Regions from separate parts of the Pararhizobium sp. LjRoot255 genome, predicted to be linked through region 4. Evidence: predicted binding sites of a transcription regulator. Region 4 holds the regulator's gene; each other region holds the start of a gene.

Region 1 (4,328 bases), 770 kb from region 4:
CAAGCGCGCAGACGTGTTGCCGCGACATAGGCGCCCCCCAGGAAGGCGATCAGGGTGGTGGTTGCAAGACCTTCCGTCAGCGCATGCAACGCGATGACGAACAGGCCAAGCGATCCGGCGACCACAAACATCTGCGGCAGAGCGATATTTTCCTGCGGCACATCGCGGCGCGGCAGCCATTCGGCAAGACCGAGCAGGACAATGCCCGCGGCAAGCGAAAACAATCCATGCGGCAGGTCGAAGGTCAGGTTACCGGTCATCAGCAGCGACATGCCGGTGAGCGCGAATGGCACGATCGCCATGATCGCCGCCCATAGTGTGGCGAGAGGCGGATGATCGGTCAGATGCAGACGGTTTGCCAGGGCTCCGAGCGCGATGAAGACAGAGGAGAGCGCCATGCTGGCGAGCATCGCGGTTCGTCCGGATACGGCAATCGTCGCAATGGCCCCGGGAAAAGCTGGATCGATGAAGGTCAGGAGGCCGCTCAGCGCCGTGATGCTCCAGAGGCCCGCGATCGCGGTAAAGGCGGCAGACAAGGCGGGATAGACGGCGTAACCGCGCAGAGCGCCCAACCCCGCTAGCGCGGAAACGACCACACAGAACACCGCGACCGGATAATCGGACGCCGCAGCGATTGGGCTGATCATGGCGAGCGCGGTCAAAAGCGTGGAGATGCCGGTCGTGACCGTAATAGCGGCCAACGGTGGCGCCATCACACGATCCCACGACGTGCGCGGCAGCGCCGATCGTTGACCATCCACCGCCTCCGGCAGATCGCCGCCAGCGATGCGTCCCGGCCAGATAAGCCCGACCCCGGCGATCATCACCAGCATCACCAGTGTCACCGGCAGCGTCGCGAACGGCGTTGCCGAGGCGATATAGGCGAGCGCCCAGAGGCAAAGGCCGATATTGGCGAGCGAGGGAACAATCGCCCAGCGGCGAATACGGGCCGCAAGCAGCGTCGCACTCCAGGCGATGGCAAGGAAGCCGAACAGGCTCCAGGGGCTGGGGCTCTCGGACGACACCAGTGCCGGGGTGACGAGCGAGGCGAGAAGGCCGAGCCCGGCAAGCGCCTGGCCATGCAGCAGGGAAAGGCCGACCGTCGCGAGCGACACCAGCGCCAGCAGCGCGAAGGCAGCGGCCGGGCCGATGAAGCCGTAGATGCCGTGCGCGGCATAGCAGACGCCGAACAGGGTCACCGCGCCCGCTGCCGTCAGGATGCCGGGGATCATCGCATTCTGGAACGTGTCGGCGACCAGCGGCACGGCGCGGCGACGGACCAGTTCCCCGATGCCGATCAGCAGGAGACCGAAGATTGCCGCCATGAACAGCCGCACCGCGGGGCTGAGCAGACCCGCGTCGATCGAATATTTGACCATGAAGACGCCGCCAAGCGCCAGCGCGATGCCGCCGACCCAAACGGCCCAGCGCGCACCAAGGCGGCTTTCGAGGCTTTCCTTCGGTCGTGGTGCGACCGCGTCGATCACGGACGCTGGTGCGGATCTCGCCGCCACCGGCTCACCGCGCGACGCCTTTTCGACGATATCCTGGCTGGGCGGCGGCCCGCCGAAGATCGCGTCGCCCTTGCTGATTTCGGCGAGGCGCTTCCGCTCCACGGTTGCGGTCCGAACCGCTTGCCTGGGGCGTTCCGCCGGTTCGGATTGCGCGGCGCTCTCCGTCCCCGCAGCGGCTGAAACAGCGGGCCGCAGTTCCTCGATCCGTTTCAACTCTTCCTTGAGTGCCGCAATCTCCGTCTCCAGCCGCTCGGCCGTCTTGCGTCCGTTGAGAAGCGCCGCCAACGCGATGCCAAAGGCAACGAAAGCAATGACTTCGATCATGTTTTCCCCTCAGGCCGGTGCGGCGCAACGGCACCGACCATACAGCTTTTCACCCGCAGTCAAAATCCAGGACGGTTGAAGAAAGCAATCTCTTCGCCAGATTGTCGCGAACCTGTCATTGTCCGGCGGCTATGCATGTTTCGATGCGCCTCTGCGCAGTTTCCGGACAAAGAGGAGAATGAACCATGGATCACGTTGCTGCCCCGACAACCGCACCCGAAATCGAGACGCTGACCGACCGGCGCGAAGCGCTCGAAGACATCGGCCAGAACTGTTCCACCAACCCGACCATGGGCGACATCATCAACCGCCGCTTTTCGCGCCGGTCGTTCATGGCCGGTTCGCTTGCCGTGGCCGCGATCTCTACCACCGTAAGCCCGCTCGCGATCCTGACGGCAGAGGATGCACGCGCCAACGGCCGCCTGTCCGGTTTCGATTTCACCGAGATCGAGGCCGGCGTCGATGAAACCCATCACGTCGCCGAAGGCTATGACGCCAATATCCTCCTGCGCTGGGGCGACAAGCTGTTTGCCGACAGCCCGGATTTCGATCCGCTGAACCAGACGGCCGCGGCGCAGGAAAAACTGTTCGGCTACAACAATGACTATGTCGGGTTCATTCCGCTTGAGGGAAATCCCGATCATGGCCTGCTCGTCGTCAACCACGAATACACCAATGCCGAAATCATGTTTCCGAAGTTCACGTCCATCGTGAAGGAAACGAAGGATGGCAAGGAAGTCGAGAAGGTCCAGCTCGGCGAATACACCAAAGAGCTGGTCGATATCGAAATGGCCGCGCATGGCGGCACGATCGTCGAAATCCGCAAGGTCGATGGCAAATGGCAGCCGGTGCTCGACGGCAAGTACAATCGCCGCATCACCGCCAAGACCGAAATGCAGCTTTCCGGCCCGGTTGCCGGCCACGAGCGGGTGAAGACGCCGTCCGACCCGACCGGCAAACAGGTCTTCGGCACAATCAACAATTGCGCCGGCGGCGTCACCGCCTGGGGCACGTATCTGATGTCGGAAGAGAACTTCAATGGTTATTTCGGCGGCGAGATCGCCGAGGACCATCCGGAGTTCAAGCAGCTGAAGCGCCTCGGCGCGCCCGGCGGCAGTTATGAATGGTCGAAATTCTACGACCGTTTTGACGTTTCAAAGGAGCCGACCGAAGCCAACCGTTTCGGCTGGATCGTCGAAGTCGACGTCATGGACCCGAACTCGGTGCCGAAGAAGCGCACCGCGACCGGCCGCTACAAGCATGAAGGCTGCGAATCGATCGTCAACAAGGATGGTCGCGTCGTGCTCTATTCCGGCGACGACGAGCGTTTCGACTATGTCTACAAGTTCGTGACCAAGGCTGCCTTCAATCCGAACGATCGCGCGGCCAACATGGACATTCTCGACGAGGGCACGCTCTATGTCGCCAAGTTCGATGCCGACGGCACCGTCGAGTGGATGCCGCTCATCCATGGCGAAGGTCCGCTGACTGAAGCGAACGGCTTTGCCTCGCAGGCCGACGTTCTGATCAACACGCGTCTTGCCTCCGACGCGCTCGGCGCCACCAAGATGGACCGGCCGGAAGATATCCAGCCTAACGCGAAGACCGGCAAGGTCTATGTGATGCTGACCAACAATACCAAGCGCAAGGACGACCAGATCGACGCTGCCAACCCGCGCGCCAAAAACGCCTTCGGTCACATCGTCGAGATCACCGAGACCGACGGTGACTATACCTCGACCAAGTCAAAGTGGGACGTTCTCCTGAAATGCGGCGATCCGTCCGTCGCCGAAGTCGGCGCATCCTTCTCGACGGCCACGACGAAGAACGGCTGGTTCGGCATGCCGGACAACTGCGCCATCGACGCCGACGGCCGCCTCTGGGTCGCAACCGACGGCAACAATGAGAAGGACACGGGCCGCACCGATGGCATCTGGGCCGTCGATACCGAGGGCGATGCCCGAGGCACGTCGAAGCTGTTCTTCCGTGTGCCGGTCGGCGCTGAAATGTGCGGACCGAGCTTCAACCCGACGTCCGACACGTTCTTCGTCGCGGTCCAGCATCCGGGTGACGCGGGACTTGCAACCTTTGAAAATCCCGCCACACGCTGGCCGGACTTCAAAGGCGACATGCCGGTGCGCCCGGCCGTGATCGCCATCACCAAACAGGGCGGCGGCAAGATCGGCTGATATCTTTCTTGAAGGGAGAAATGGCGCTGCATTCGCGGCGCCATTTTTCGTTGTTTCGCAGCCGCAGGGGACGATCCTGCCTTCGCAGAACACCTTGCCCATGCAGGTCCGGGGATTCCTTATGAGTGCGCGACGGTATCTTGAGGCTTCAGCGCCTTCAGGGCGGCCTGGACGAAACCGTCGCGCGCCGTCGAGAGGGCAATGCCACGCGGCTCATAGACATGGCGATGAAGGAAAAAGGCCGTCATGCGGAAGGCCGCCAGCAGGCTGTCGTAGTCGGCGGCACCACCTTCGGTCAGAA
Region 2 (4,328 bases), on a different contig from region 4:
CGATGTTGCCGGCGAGGCCCCAGCGCACAGCCGAGACGCGCCGCGCGGCGCCAACGCCGATGATCGCGCCGGTGATCGTGTGCGTGGTCGAAACCGGAATGCCGAGCCAAGTCGCGGCAAACAGCGTGATCGCGCCACCCGTCTCCGCGCAGAAACCCTGCATTGGATTGAGTCGCGTGATCTTCGAGCCCATCGTGTGGACGATTCTCCAGCCGCCGAAGAGCGTGCCGAGGGCGATCGCTGCCTGACAGGAGATGACGACCCAGAACGGAACGTGGAATTCGCTCCCAAGATAGCCTTGCGAAAAGAGCAGGACGGCGATGATGCCCATGGTCTTCTGTGCGTCGTTGCCGCCGTGGCCGAGCGAATAGAGCGAGGCCGAGGCGAACTGCAGGACGCGAAAGGTGCGATCGACGGCGAACGGCGTCTGGCGCACGAACAGCCAGGAGACGGCAAGGATCAGCGTCAGCGCCAGCAGGAAGCCGATGGCCGGCGACATAAAGATGGCGCCGACGGTTTTCAGGAGGCCTGTCCAGACAATCGAGGAAAATCCGGTCTTGGCGAGACCGGCCCCGACGAGCCCGCCGATGAGCGCGTGCGACGAACTCGACGGGATTCCGAACACCCAGGTGACGATGTTCCAGATGATCGCGCCCATCAGGGCCGCAAAAATCACGAGCGGGCTGACGATCGCTGGATCGATGATGCCCTTGCCCAGCGTCTCGGCCACGTGCAATCCGAAGAAGAGGAAAGCGATGAAATTGAAGAAGGCGGCCCAGAAAACCGCGTATTGCGGTCGCAAGACCCGGGTTGAAACAATGGTAGCGATCGAGTTGGCCGCGTCGTGCAGGCCGTTGAGGAAATCGAAGAACAGCGCGATCGCAATCAGCGCCACGAGGAGCGGAAAGGCGAGAGTGGCGTCCATCAGACGTTCTCGATCACGATGCCGCTGATCTCGTTTGCAACGTCCTCGAAACGATCAAGGACCTTTTCGAGTTTTCCGTAGAGCTCGCTACCGATAATATAAGCCATGGCATTGTTCGTGCCGTGCCGGTGAAACAGATCTTTCAGCCCCTGTTCGTGCAGGTCGTCGGACCGGCCTTCCACACGGGTTATTTCTTCCGCGATCATGCTTAGGCGGGGCGCGTTGACACTGATGCGGCCAAGAAGGGGTATCGCCTCGGCGATGAGGTGCGCTGCCTCGAGGATTGCGGCTCCCATCGCCTGCATGCGTGGGTCGAAACTCGTCTGTTCAAACAGCCGGATCGTCTTTACGGTCTTGTGCATCATATCGATCGCATCATCCATGGACTGAATGAGGTCCTTGATATCTCCGCGATCGAACGGGGTGATAAAGCTACGGCGCACGGCCAGCAGGACATCGCGCGTGATGTCGTCTGCCTCATCCTCCAGCGTGACGATGCGCTCGCAGTTTTCATCGATATTATTGCCGGAAAGCAGTTGGTTCAGCGCGTCCGCCGCACTCACAACCGTTCGAGCATGCGCGTCGAACAGATCAAAGAACCGGTCTTCCCGGGGAAGCAATCTTCTGAAAAGTCCTAACATTCCGAACTCCGACCAAGGTTGCCGCATCTGTCACAAATCTGTCACAAATGTCCAGCTCCGCTACCGGCGATTCACGGAATTCATGCGTTAGGAGGACAACGCCCTTGACGAACATGGCTTGCAGGCTTTCCAAGCGAACAGGCGATTCCCCGCATCGCGAGCGTGAGAGATATTGGTCGCGATGAGCCAGACACCCAATAAAGCGTCGCGAAAAGAGGGACTGCTGCGCCGGCTTGCGCGGCATTCTGACGTGCTGTTCAAGGATCGGTTTCGTGAGCAATATGCCGCGCTTTGCTACCAGCGACATCCTGATTCCGGGACCATCGCAGTCCTTCTTGTAACATCGCGGGAAAGCCTTCGCTGGATCGTGCCGAAGGGATGGCCGATACAGGGAAAGAAGCCCCATCAGGTGGCCGCCATCGAAGCATTGGAAGAGGCGGGCGTGCGCGGCAAGATCAGAAAAAAACCGTTCGGCTACTTCACCTACCTGAAAGTCCTCGATAACGGCCAGAGCGTTCCCTGTATCGTTCAGCTCCACCTTATGGAGATCGAAAGCATGGATGAGACGTTCCGCGAAAGAGGGCAGAGGGTTCTCGAATGGGTCACATGTGTCGAGGCTGCACGGCGTGTGCGGGAGCCTGAGCTTCGCGGGCTGTTCTTGAAGTTGGAGCAAACAAACAAGACAAGGTGAGCCTAGGCGATCGCAACCTTTACTACATCGGGATATGGCAGGAGTTCGTCCAGCTCGGCTTTCTCGAAACTGTCAATGACTTGAGCGGCTGTTATATACAGGCCGCTGCGGCGTCCACGTCTCGTCCGGGTCGTCCTGCTTGAAGAACCCCGGTGCATTGGTCTGTGATCCCGGGATCCGCTCAGGCCTTCACGTAGACCCAGCCATGGGTACCGGATTTCAGGGGCACTTCTATCCGTTTGTTGCAGAACGAGGTTACGGCGGGACCGGTCGAGCCAATAGAGGAACCTCCAGCCGCTCGAAGGCATCGACACCGCGCAGCTCCGGCACCATGGCTCGAAGATTTCGATCCTGCAGATGGGGCCGTCATGTCTGCCCTGCCTTGGCGTCTCCATCCGCGATGTCCAGGGCGTGGAGACCCGGCCGATGAATACCAGGCCGGCATCCGTTGCCTGCGGCGGATCGAAGACGACCTCGTTTTCTCGGATCTCATTCTCACGGACCATCGGTTTATCCCATCTGTTGTTGAACTGAAACGCGGGGCGCAAAGCCGCGCTTCGCTGCCTTCGATCGAGCCGACCACGTCGATGTTATAGAGCTGTTTGAGCGCCTCAGGTTGCCACGGCCGGCCGGCGTTTTTCAAGCAGGATAAGGCCGAGAATACCGGCCAACGCCATCAGCACGCCGAGCCAGGCCGTGCCCGAATAGCCCAGGTAATGCGCGCCGATGGCAAACGTCAGCGCCGTCAATCCATTTCCCAGAAAGGAATTGATCGGGTTGAACGATGTGCCGAGGCCCGGCCGGCCGGGAAAGAGATCCTGGAAATAGGTCAGCGGCATGGATAGCAATGCCGCAGCACCCGCTGCCGCAGGCATGATCAAGGCGTAGATTTGCCAAGGCGCCGTGGCGAAAGATAGAGCAGCCATAAAACCGGCATAGACCAGACCCGCGACAATCAGGGTCATGAGAATATTGACGCGTTTCAGCAGATTGGCCCAGATCAGCATGAATGGGATTTCGAGAAAGGCGATCAGCCCGGCGATAATGCCGACGTCGGCAGTCTTGCCGCCGAGATTGATGATAAGGATCAGCGGCCAAAGCGTGCTGGAAAGCCGGATCGTGCCGGTCAGTGCGGCCATGGAAATCATCCGGGTCAGCATGATCGGTGCCGCAAGTTCGCCGAGCGCGGAGAAGAAGCCGGTTTGCGATTTTGCCGGGATCGCATTGCTGGTCGGCTTTGCCAGCAGGAAAGTGGAGCAGAGAAAGACCGAGAGCGCGCAGAGCCCGGCAATGCCCCAGGCGCCCATCATGCTCGCCGAGCTGGCGAAAGCCAGTCCCATCGCGGCCGGCATGACCACCCAGGAGGCGGACATGAAAGCCCGGACGGTGGCATTGATCGCGGCAGCGTCCCGGCTCGGAAGATCGGCCGTTTCAGCGCGAACACCCACGAAGATCAGTGAGCTGACGGACTGGAAGAACGGGATCACGAATGCCGTGGCGAGGACGAACACCGGAACCGAGGGAAAGAGGAAGATGGCGCCATAGCCGGCGACGCCCATGAGCGCCATTGCGATCATGATCCTGCGCCGGTCGCCGATCAGGTCGGAGAGAATGCCGAGCGAGACGCTGATGGTGACCGCTGACACCGACGTCACGAAAACGAGCATCGAATAGTCCTGATCGCTCATGCCCAGTTCGCGGATTGCCGTTATCGACAGATAAGGCAGGGTCGAGCCATAGGCAGAACCCTGAACGAAGATCATGATGGCAAGGAGCAATAATTGCGGTTGGGCGCGAATCTGGCGCAGGGAATGAAACATGGGACAATCTTTAACGGGGGCATCCGCCATAGAGCGGATGTAAGGGAAACAGGGCGAACCAACTGGATAGAATGAAATGCGAGCAGTTATCCGCATTCCACCTTGGGTTACAAGCAGATTGAATTGATGCGTGCCATGTGCGCACTATGCACCGAGACCACCGGCGTCCGTTTATCAGGCGAACATAACGATGCAAACGTACTGGTGCTCGGCGCCGATATCATGAAGCCGGAGACGGCGTTCGAATGCAT
Region 3 (4,328 bases), 590 kb from region 4:
ATCTTTGCGCTGTTTGCTGGCGGCGTGGCGGCGTGGTACGTGGTGAGCCAGGTCATGACCTTGCCGTCGTCCTTCCTGCCGGACGTCGCCCTGGTGACGATGGCGGTCGCCCTGATCGTCACCGTCGGTTTCGGCCTTGCCGGCACCTGGCGGGTGCTCGGCCAGAAAGCCGCACCCGTGCTGCGGGAACTCTGATCGGCCAGTTAACCGTTAACGTTATGGCGCAAAAGGCGTTCAGGGCGGCTTTTCGAGCGATTCACGGCCCTGCCGGTCTTGTGCAAGTCATATTTCGACATCATATTCTACTGAGGCATGCTGGAGCCCCGCAGCGGCGCCTGGGCCGGGTGGCTGGCATCTTGAAAACGATGCGCCCTCGTGGCCTGACACCGTAAACTTAACCGGGGCTTATAAGAGGAAACAATGGCTGATCTTAGAAACTACCAAACCCGGACGGCGCAGACTGGTGCGCAGGCGGGGGCCGTAATCGATGAAGGTCTGCGCACCTATATGCTCAAGGTGTACAACCTGATGGCCCTTGGTCTGGCGATCACCGGTATCGCCGCCTACGCCGCCTTCCAATTCGCATTTGCGGACGGACAGCTGACCGCCTTCGGTCAGGCGATCTACGTGAGCCCGCTGAAGTGGGTCGTCATACTCGCGCCGTTGGCACTGGTGTTCTACATGAGCTTCCGCATCAATTCCATGAGCGTGCCCGCCGCGCAGACCACCTTCTGGGTCTATGCGGGCCTGATGGGTCTTTCGCTGTCGTCGATCTTCCTGATCTATACCGGCCAGAGCATCGTCCAGACGTTCTTCGTCACGGCGGCTTCGTTCGGCGGTCTGTCGCTCTACGGCTACACCACCAAGCGTAGCCTGTCCGGCATGGGTTCGTTCCTGATGATGGGTCTGATCGGCCTGATCATCGCCATGGTCGTCAATATCTTCCTCGCCTCGTCGGCGCTTGATTTTGCGATCTCCGTCATCGGCGTTCTGATCTTCGCCGGCCTGACGGCCTGGGATACCCAGAAGATCAAGGAAATGTACTTCGAAGCAGACGGTGCCGAAGTCGCCGGCCGCAAGGCCATCATGGGCGCACTGACGCTCTACCTCGACTTCATCAACCTGTTCCTGTTCATGCTGCGTTTCCTTGGAAATCGCGAATAACCGGAACGGCAGACAATCGAAAGAGGCGGCTTCGGCCGCCTTTTTTGTTGCCTGATCTGCGCAGTTTGAGGCTTGCTTGATCGCCGCATCCCGGTATGAGAGAGAACACGTTACCTCCATCCAATCAGGCCTTGCCCATGTCTTTCACCCTGCGCGATGCCACCCTTGCCGACATTCCGGCCATCACCGATATTTACCGGGAATCGGTCCTCAACGGCGTTGCCTCCTATGAGATAACCCCTCCGGCCGAAGCGGAAATGGCGTCGCGGTTTTCAGCGATCGTCAACAATGGTTATCCTTATATCGCCGCGGTCGCTCCCGATGGCCGTCTGCTTGGTTATGCCTATGCCTCGGCATTCCGGACACGGCCGGCCTATCGCTTCCTGGTCGAGGATTCGATCTATCTAGCGCCGGAGGCGAGGGGACAGGGCGTGGGCAAAGCTCTGCTGGCCGAACTCATCAGCCGCTGCACGCAGCTCGGTTTTCGGCAGATGGTCGCCGTCATCGGCGGCGCGCATCCGGCGTCGGTGACGGTGCACCGCGCGGCCGGTTTCGAACATGGCGGATTGATGAAGGCGACCGGCTTCAAGCACGGCCGCTGGCTCGATACGATCATCATGCAACTGCCGCTCGGCGAGGGGCTGACGACCGATCCAGAGCCCGGCGTCTATCCGGATACGCTGTATCGCGGCTGAATCAGGTCTTGATGAGCTTCAGCATCTTGTCGAAGACTTTCAGGACCTGCTGCAGGTCATGGCCGCGTTTCAGGATCATCCCCTGGGTGTTGACGACGCTGTAGGCGCCCTGTTTTGCTGCGAGTCTCGGGTTTTTCTCGATCCGGAACAGCGGCATTTCTCCCGACCGCTTGAATACGGAGAAGACCGCCCTGTCGCGCAGGTGGTCCATCGCATAGTCGCGCCACTCGCCGTCGCCGACCATCCGGCCGTAAACCCTGAGGATCATGTCGAGTTCCCTGCGGTGGAAGGTGATGGGGGGCGGGTCCTGGCTGCTGCTGCGGTATTCGTGCAGGTGGACAACCACATTGGAGGTTGGCTGCCTTTCGGAACGGGTCTCGCCTTGCGGCAAATCCGGCTGATCGGTCATCTGTACCCCGGCTTTAATTGTGACAGGACGGTTACAGTTTGCCTGACCTTCGCTGAAATGCAAGTCGCAAGCCGCTTCCGATTGCCAGAGACTTTCTTCAGTGTGCCGCATTTCAGCCAAAACCGTGCCCCAATTCGCAACGACACTCGCGCTCGCCGACATTAGGGGAGTCCTCCGAAGTGTCCGGTCTGCATGTCGTTCGAGGAATGCGTTCTTCGAGCGGAAGCAGTCTTGGGGTGGTTGGCCATCTAGCGCCCATCGGGCGCGGCCACTCCAAACGTCATGTTTCCTGGCAGCGTCCGTTGCCAAGAAATTTGGCCGGTTCGGTCCGGTATCTTCGAACCCTCAGCCCCAGCCCCTCGATGCTGCCGGGCCGAACCATAATTTTGCAAAGTCAGTTGGCGGCGCTGTCCGCCATGACGGTCGTCGCGCCGAGGATCGCACCAGGCGTTTCATTATCCTTCATCTTCTGCAAGAGCACGGCACAGCCGCCGTTTTCGCCCTCGTTGAGGATCGAGGCCGGCAGCACGAAACTGGCCGGTTTGCCGTCCCACATGCCGATCGTCTGGATATCGCGAACGGAGTGCCAGTAGGAGATTCGCTTGCCGCTGTTTTCGCCCTTGGTGACGTCCACCAGCTGTTCGCGGTTGAAATAGACGACGACGACATTGGCCTTGCCATTACCGGCGCCGACGTTGATGTCGACCTCATCCTTGCGCACCACCGCGTTGACCGGAACGGCCAAGCCCTTGCCTTTGACGCTCATTTCCGCCAGCCGCCGGTTGATGCCATCGAGATCAGCGCCGTTGATGTGGTCACGCCCGTTGAGGATTGCCTGGGGCGTATAGACGCCGCTGCGGCCCAGCATCCGGGCATAGGCATATTGCCGGGCGGTGTTGTCCTTGGTGGCGAGCGTGTCGGCCCAGCCGAGATAGTTCCAGTAATCGACATGATAGGAAAGTGCGACGACCTTGCCGTCGTTGATGAGTTTCTTCAGGGCCGCATCCGCCGGCGGGCAGGAGGAACAGCCTTGGCTGGTGAACAGTTCGACGACACCTGCCGGTTCGCCGGCGGCGACAGGCAGTGCCATAACGCCAAGGCCGCAGGCGAGCATGATGCGGCGAAGGTGAAGTGATCCAGGCATCGGGAGTTCCATTCAAGGACACGGGGGAGCTGCGAAGCAATTGGAAGCCTTTTCATACGCCGCTCGTCTTTCAACAGAAAGTCACGTTGGAGTGAGCCGCGCGGCATCGCAGATCTTTAGCGCGCCAGAACGCAAAAAGGCCGGGACTTTTGCAGCCCCGGCCCCTGTTTTCACCCGGAGTGATCAGGCAGCGAGATCGCGCAGAACGGTCTGCAGGATGCCGCCATTGTTCATGTAGGTCACCTCATCGAGCGTATCGATACGGCAGATCAGTGGAACTTGCTTCACCGAGCCGTCGCTGTAGGTGATGTTTGCCACCCGCTTCTCGCGCGGCTGGACATTGGTGAGATTGTCGATGGTGACAAGCTCGTCGCCCTTGAGGTCGAGTGATTCCCAGGTCGTGCCCTGCTCGAAGACGAAGGGCACGATGCCCATGCCGACGAGGTTGGAGCGGTGGATACGCTCGAACGACTGGGCGATCACGGCCTTGACGCCGAGCAGGTTGGTGCCCTTGGCCGCCCAGTCGCGCGAGGAGCCGTTGCCGTATTCGACACCGGCGAAGATGACGAGCGGAACGCCCTCGGCCTTGTACTGCATGGCCGCGTCGTAGATCGACATCTCTTCCTTCGAAGGATAGTGGATCGTATAGCCGCCTTCCTTGCCGTTCGGTCCCATCATGTGGTTGCGGATGCGGATATTGGCGAATGTGCCGCGCATCATCACTTCATGGTTGCCGCGGCGCGTGCCGTACTGGTTGAAGTCGGCAACGCCGACGCCATGATCGATGAGGTATGCACCAGCCGGCGAAGCGGCCTTGATCGAACCGGCCGGCGAGATGTGGTCGGTGGTGATCTTGTCGCCGAACAGGCCGAGGACGCGGGCGCCCTTGATGTCGGAGATGCCCGAGCCGGTCTTG
Region 4 (4,328 bases):
GAAGGCCGTGCCGCCCTCGATCCGCGCGGCTGCCCTCGGCCTCGGCGCCTCGAAGATGCAGACCGTCTTCCACCACGTGCTGCCGCTCGCCATGCCAGGCGTGCTGACGGGCACGATCATCGGTCTGGCGCACGCGCTCGGCGAAACGGCGCCGCTGCTGCTGATCGGCATGGTGGCCTTCGTCGTCGATTTTCCCGGCTCGCCGATGGACCCGTCTACCGCATTGCCCGTGCAGATCTACATGTGGGCCAATGAAGCCGAACGTGCATTTGTCGAACGGACCTCGGGCGCGATCATCATTCTGTTGATTTTCCTTGTGGTTATGAACCTTGGCGCAATCCTGTTGCGGCGTCGCTTTGAGCGTCGCTGGTAGTGAGGTAAGAACATGAACATGATGTCAGAAGCAGCAGTTGAAAAGGCGCTTGACCAGAAAATGAACACTGTTCCCTTCAAGATGATCGGCAAGGACGTGTCGGTCTATTACGGCGAGAAGCGCGCTCTTTTCGACGTGAACCTCAACGTTCGTGAAAACACAGTCACGGCTCTGATCGGCCCGTCCGGCTGCGGCAAGTCGACCTTCCTGCGCACGCTGAACCGCATGAACGATACGATCGACAACTGCCGGGTCACCGGCAAGATCACGCTCGACGAGGAGGATATCTACGATCCGACCATCGACGTGGTCGAACTGCGGGCACGCGTCGGCATGGTGTTCCAGAAGCCGAACCCGTTCCCGAAGTCGATCTACGAGAATGTTTCCTATGGCCCGAAAATCCATGGCCTGGCGCGCTCCAAGGCCGAATTCGACCAGATCGTCGAAACCAGCCTGCATAAGGCAGGTCTGTGGAACGAGGTGAAGGATCGTCTGCATGAGCCGGGCACCGGTCTCTCCGGCGGTCAGCAGCAGCGTCTGTGCATTGCGCGCGCCGTCGCCGTCAGCCCGGAAGTGATCCTGATGGACGAACCCTGCTCGGCTCTGGACCCGATTGCGACCGCCAAGGTCGAGGAACTGATTCACGAACTGCGCACCAACTTCACCATCGTCATCGTTACCCACTCGATGCAGCAGGCAGCGCGCGTTTCGCAGCGCACCGCCATGTTCCATCTCGGCAATCTCGTCGAGGAAAACGACACCGACAAGATGTTCACCAATCCGGATGACCAGCGCACCCAGGATTACATCATGGGCCGCTTCGGCTGACGCCATGCCTTGCCGCTTTCCCATGTGGCGAGCGCGGCGCGCTTGGAACCGGGACCATGAACACAAGGAAAAACGATCATGTCCACGCACATTGCTTCCGTCTATGACGAAGATCTCAAATACCTGAACCGGCGCATCTCCGAGATGGGCGGCCTTGCCGAGCAGATGGTCGCCGAATCCGTGCGGGCACTGGTCAATGCCGACCTGGCGCTCGCCCAGAAGGTCATCTCCGACGACGCCATCATGGATGAGGCCGAACGCCAGATCGGCGAGAAGGTGATCGTCACCATCGCAAGACGCCAGCCGGTCGCATCCGACCTGCGCGAACTGATGGGCTCCATCCGTATTGCTGCCGATCTTGAGCGTGTCGGCGATCTCGGGAAGAACACGGCCAAGCGGGTGATCGCCGTTTCGAGCGCCAGCTTGCCGCGGCAGCTGGCTCGCGGGCTGGAGCACCTGGCCGAACTCGCGCTGATGCAGCTGAAGGAAGTGCTCGACGTCTATGCGTCGCGGTCGCCGGAAAAGGCCAACAGCATCCGTGAGCGGGACAACGAAATCGATGCGATCTACACGTCGCTGTTTCGCGAGCTCCTGACCTACATGATGGAAGATCCGCGCAACATCACGCCGTGCACGCATCTTCTGTTCTGCGCCAAGAATATCGAACGCATCGGCGACCATGCGACAAATGTCGCCGAAACGATCTATTACATGGCGACCGGCTCCCAGCCTGTCGGGGAACGTCCGAAGGACGATACCGCCAACACCGTCGGCGCGATCGGCAACTGATCGCCGCGCCGGATCGGAAATAGGTAAGTGAAATCTAGGCATTTGACTGCCCGACGGCTTTCGGGCCGCCGGACGAGCCCTTGCAATGAGGGCAAGGCGTCAAGGAGTTGAGACCGCATGCTGCCAAGAATTGCCGTTGTCGAAGACGAGGAGGCGCTCAGCGTTCTCCTGCGTTACAATCTTGAGGCCGAAGGCTTTGAAGTCGATACGATCAACCGCGGCGACGAAGCGGAAATCCGGCTGCAGGAGCGCCTGCCGGATCTCCTGATCCTCGATTGGATGCTGCCGGGCGTCTCCGGCATCGAGTTGTGCCGCAGGCTTCGTCAACGCTCCGAAACCGAGCGCCTGCCGATCATCATGCTGACGGCGCGCGGTGAAGAGAGCGAGCGGGTCCGCGGGCTTGCCACGGGCGCTGACGACTATGTGGTCAAGCCGTTCTCGACGCCGGAGCTGATGGCGCGGGTGAAGGCGATGCTGCGGCGCGCGAAGCCGGAAGTGCTGTCGACGCTGCTGAAATGCGGCGATATCGAGCTTGACCGTGAAACCCACCGCGTTCACCGCAAGACCCGCGAGGTCCGCCTCGGGCCGACGGAGTTCCGGCTCCTGGAATTCTTCATGGCCTCGCCCGGCCGCGTCTTTTCGCGCTCGCAGCTGCTGGATGGCGTCTGGGGCCACGACATCTATGTCGACGAGCGCACGGTCGACGTTCATGTCGGCCGCCTGCGCAAGGCGCTGAACTTCTCCAACATGCAGGATGTGATCCGCACCGTGCGCGGCGCCGGCTATTCCCTGGAAAGCTGACCGCATATGAGTGAAACATGAAAATGGGGCCGGCCCCTTTTTCATGTTCAGTTGTTCGCGGCGTCTCAGCGAGCCCGGCGGCGCTCGCCAGAGGGCTGGTAAGCCAGCTTTGCGTGGAAGGTGCAGTAGGGCGATGTATCCGGCGAGTCATTGCCGCAGAAATGGAACTCTTCCTTCATAGGATCGCCGATCGGCCACTTGCAGGTGCGGTCCGTGAGCTGCGTCAGCACCAGGCGGCGGGACATCGGCACGACCACGTTGCCGACCGGTGCGACGTCCTGGTCCTCGATGGCGTCGATTTCCACCTGTTCCTTCATGACGGTGGCGCCCGTGGTGCGTGTCACGGTGCGGGTGGTGACGCGCGCAGCGTAGTTCGGCGCGCGCGGTGCGGATGTCGCCGGACGCTTGGCGCGGGCGGTGGTTGCCGTGCTGCCGCCGGCCTTGGCACGGCCGGGCAGGCAAAGCCGGTGCACCTTGCCGATGACCGCGTTTCGGCTGACGCCGCCGAGCTGCGCGGCGATCTGGCTCGCGCTCAATCCTTCTGACCACAACTTCTTGAGTTTCTCGACCCGCTCGTCAGTCCAGTTCATGGTCTTTTCTCCATTCACAGCGTTGGTGATGGTCGAATCCTCCACCGTACCCCGGACGAACTCCGAGGCTGAAACGCGATAACTCTTTTGGTGACTAGGTCCGCCGCATGCGTTCTAGTAATTAATTGTTAAGGTAGAGGTAGGGGGACTCGCTGACAAGAGTCCCCGGAATCCGAGCGAATCGATTTTCGAGTTTTCCCCAACTTGCTTGGCATGCGTGGCATTTTTGCAAGAGCGTACGGTCAAAAAAATCGATGTCGCGCTGGCGGCGTGAATTGCCGCAAATTACCGGCTTTTGTTGACATTGCGGTGCGAAATGAAGATAGTGATTTTGCCGCCGCGAGGCGGCATTTTGATTTTTTAAGGGCTGACCTCAGTCCGAGCTGAGCCGAAACAATCACCGTGATGATTGAGGAGACATGCGCCATGGCCGATGCCACGCCGCTTTATGACACATATGCCCGCGCCCCCTTGCGGTTCGAGCGCGGCGAAGGCGTCTGGCTGGTTGCGGAGGATGGCACGCGCTATCTCGATTTTGCCGCCGGTGTCGCGGTCAATTCGCTCGGCCATGCCCATCCGCACCTCGTTTCGGCGCTGAAGGAGCAGGCGGACAAGGTCTGGCACCTCTCCAATCTCTATGAGGTCCCCGGACAGGAAAGCCTGAGCCGCCGGCTGACTGAAGCCACCTTTGCCGACAAGGTATTCTTCACCAATTCGGGTGCGGAAGCACTGGAATGCGCGATCAAGACCGCGCGGCGCTATCACTTCTCCAAGGGGCATCCGGAAAAGTTCCACATCATTACCTTCGAAGGCGCCTTTCACGGCCGGACGCTGGCGACCATCGCGGCCGGCGGTCAGGCAAAGTATCTCGAGGGTTTCGGTCCGAAGGCCCCGGGTTTCTATCAGGTTCCGTTCAACGACATGACGGCGCTGAAAGCGGCCATCAC

The links. Region 4 encodes PhoB, which activates phosphate uptake and scavenging genes when phosphate is short. Its sites were predicted from a motif close to TGTCATNNANCTGTCAT; they were not measured.
Region 1: a site for PhoB is predicted at 1,941-1,957, ahead of ACSQ2W_RS01385 (PhoX family protein). Genes of this name have one in related genera too.
Region 2: a site for PhoB is predicted at 1,595-1,611, ahead of ACSQ2W_RS23010 (DUF47 family protein). Genes of this name have one in related genera too.
Region 3: a site for PhoB is predicted at 2,288-2,304, ahead of ACSQ2W_RS08030 (DUF2794 domain-containing protein). Genes of this name have one in related genera too.

The regions. Positions count from the first base shown of each region.
Region 1 is NZ_CAXUPQ020000001.1:267,506-271,833, forward strand. It holds gene ACSQ2W_RS01380 (DUF2339 domain-containing protein) at 1-1,838, opposite strand, end outside; gene ACSQ2W_RS01385 (PhoX family protein) at 2,024-4,027, shown strand; gene recO (DNA repair protein RecO) at 4,147-4,328, opposite strand, start outside.
Region 2 is NZ_CAXUPQ020000002.1:832,665-836,992, forward strand. It holds gene ACSQ2W_RS23005 (anion permease) at 1-925, opposite strand, end outside; gene ACSQ2W_RS23010 (DUF47 family protein) at 925-1,566, opposite strand; gene ACSQ2W_RS23015 (NUDIX hydrolase) at 1,748-2,257, shown strand; partial or broken gene ACSQ2W_RS23020 (tRNA (N6-threonylcarbamoyladenosine(37)-N6)-methyltransferase TrmO) at 2,485-2,763, opposite strand; gene ACSQ2W_RS23025 (MFS transporter) at 2,869-4,077, opposite strand; gene ACSQ2W_RS23030 (RpiB/LacA/LacB family sugar-phosphate isomerase) at 4,204-4,328, shown strand, end outside.
Region 3 is NZ_CAXUPQ020000001.1:1,630,689-1,635,016, reverse strand. It holds gene ACSQ2W_RS08045 (ABC transporter permease) at 1-195, shown strand, start outside; gene ACSQ2W_RS08040 (Bax inhibitor-1/YccA family protein) at 421-1,164, shown strand; gene ACSQ2W_RS08035 (N-acetyltransferase family protein) at 1,302-1,859, shown strand; gene ACSQ2W_RS08030 (DUF2794 domain-containing protein) at 1,861-2,268, opposite strand; gene ACSQ2W_RS08025 (DUF1223 domain-containing protein) at 2,663-3,382, opposite strand; gene acnA (aconitate hydratase AcnA) at 3,596-4,328, opposite strand, start outside.
Region 4 is NZ_CAXUPQ020000001.1:1,038,941-1,043,268, reverse strand. It holds gene pstA (phosphate ABC transporter permease PstA) at 1-373, shown strand, start outside; gene pstB (phosphate ABC transporter ATP-binding protein PstB) at 386-1,201, shown strand; gene phoU (phosphate signaling complex protein PhoU) at 1,280-1,990, shown strand; gene phoB (phosphate regulon transcriptional regulator PhoB) at 2,108-2,791, shown strand; gene ACSQ2W_RS05155 (GcrA family cell cycle regulator) at 2,857-3,381, opposite strand; gene ACSQ2W_RS05150 (aspartate aminotransferase family protein) at 3,808-4,328, shown strand, end outside.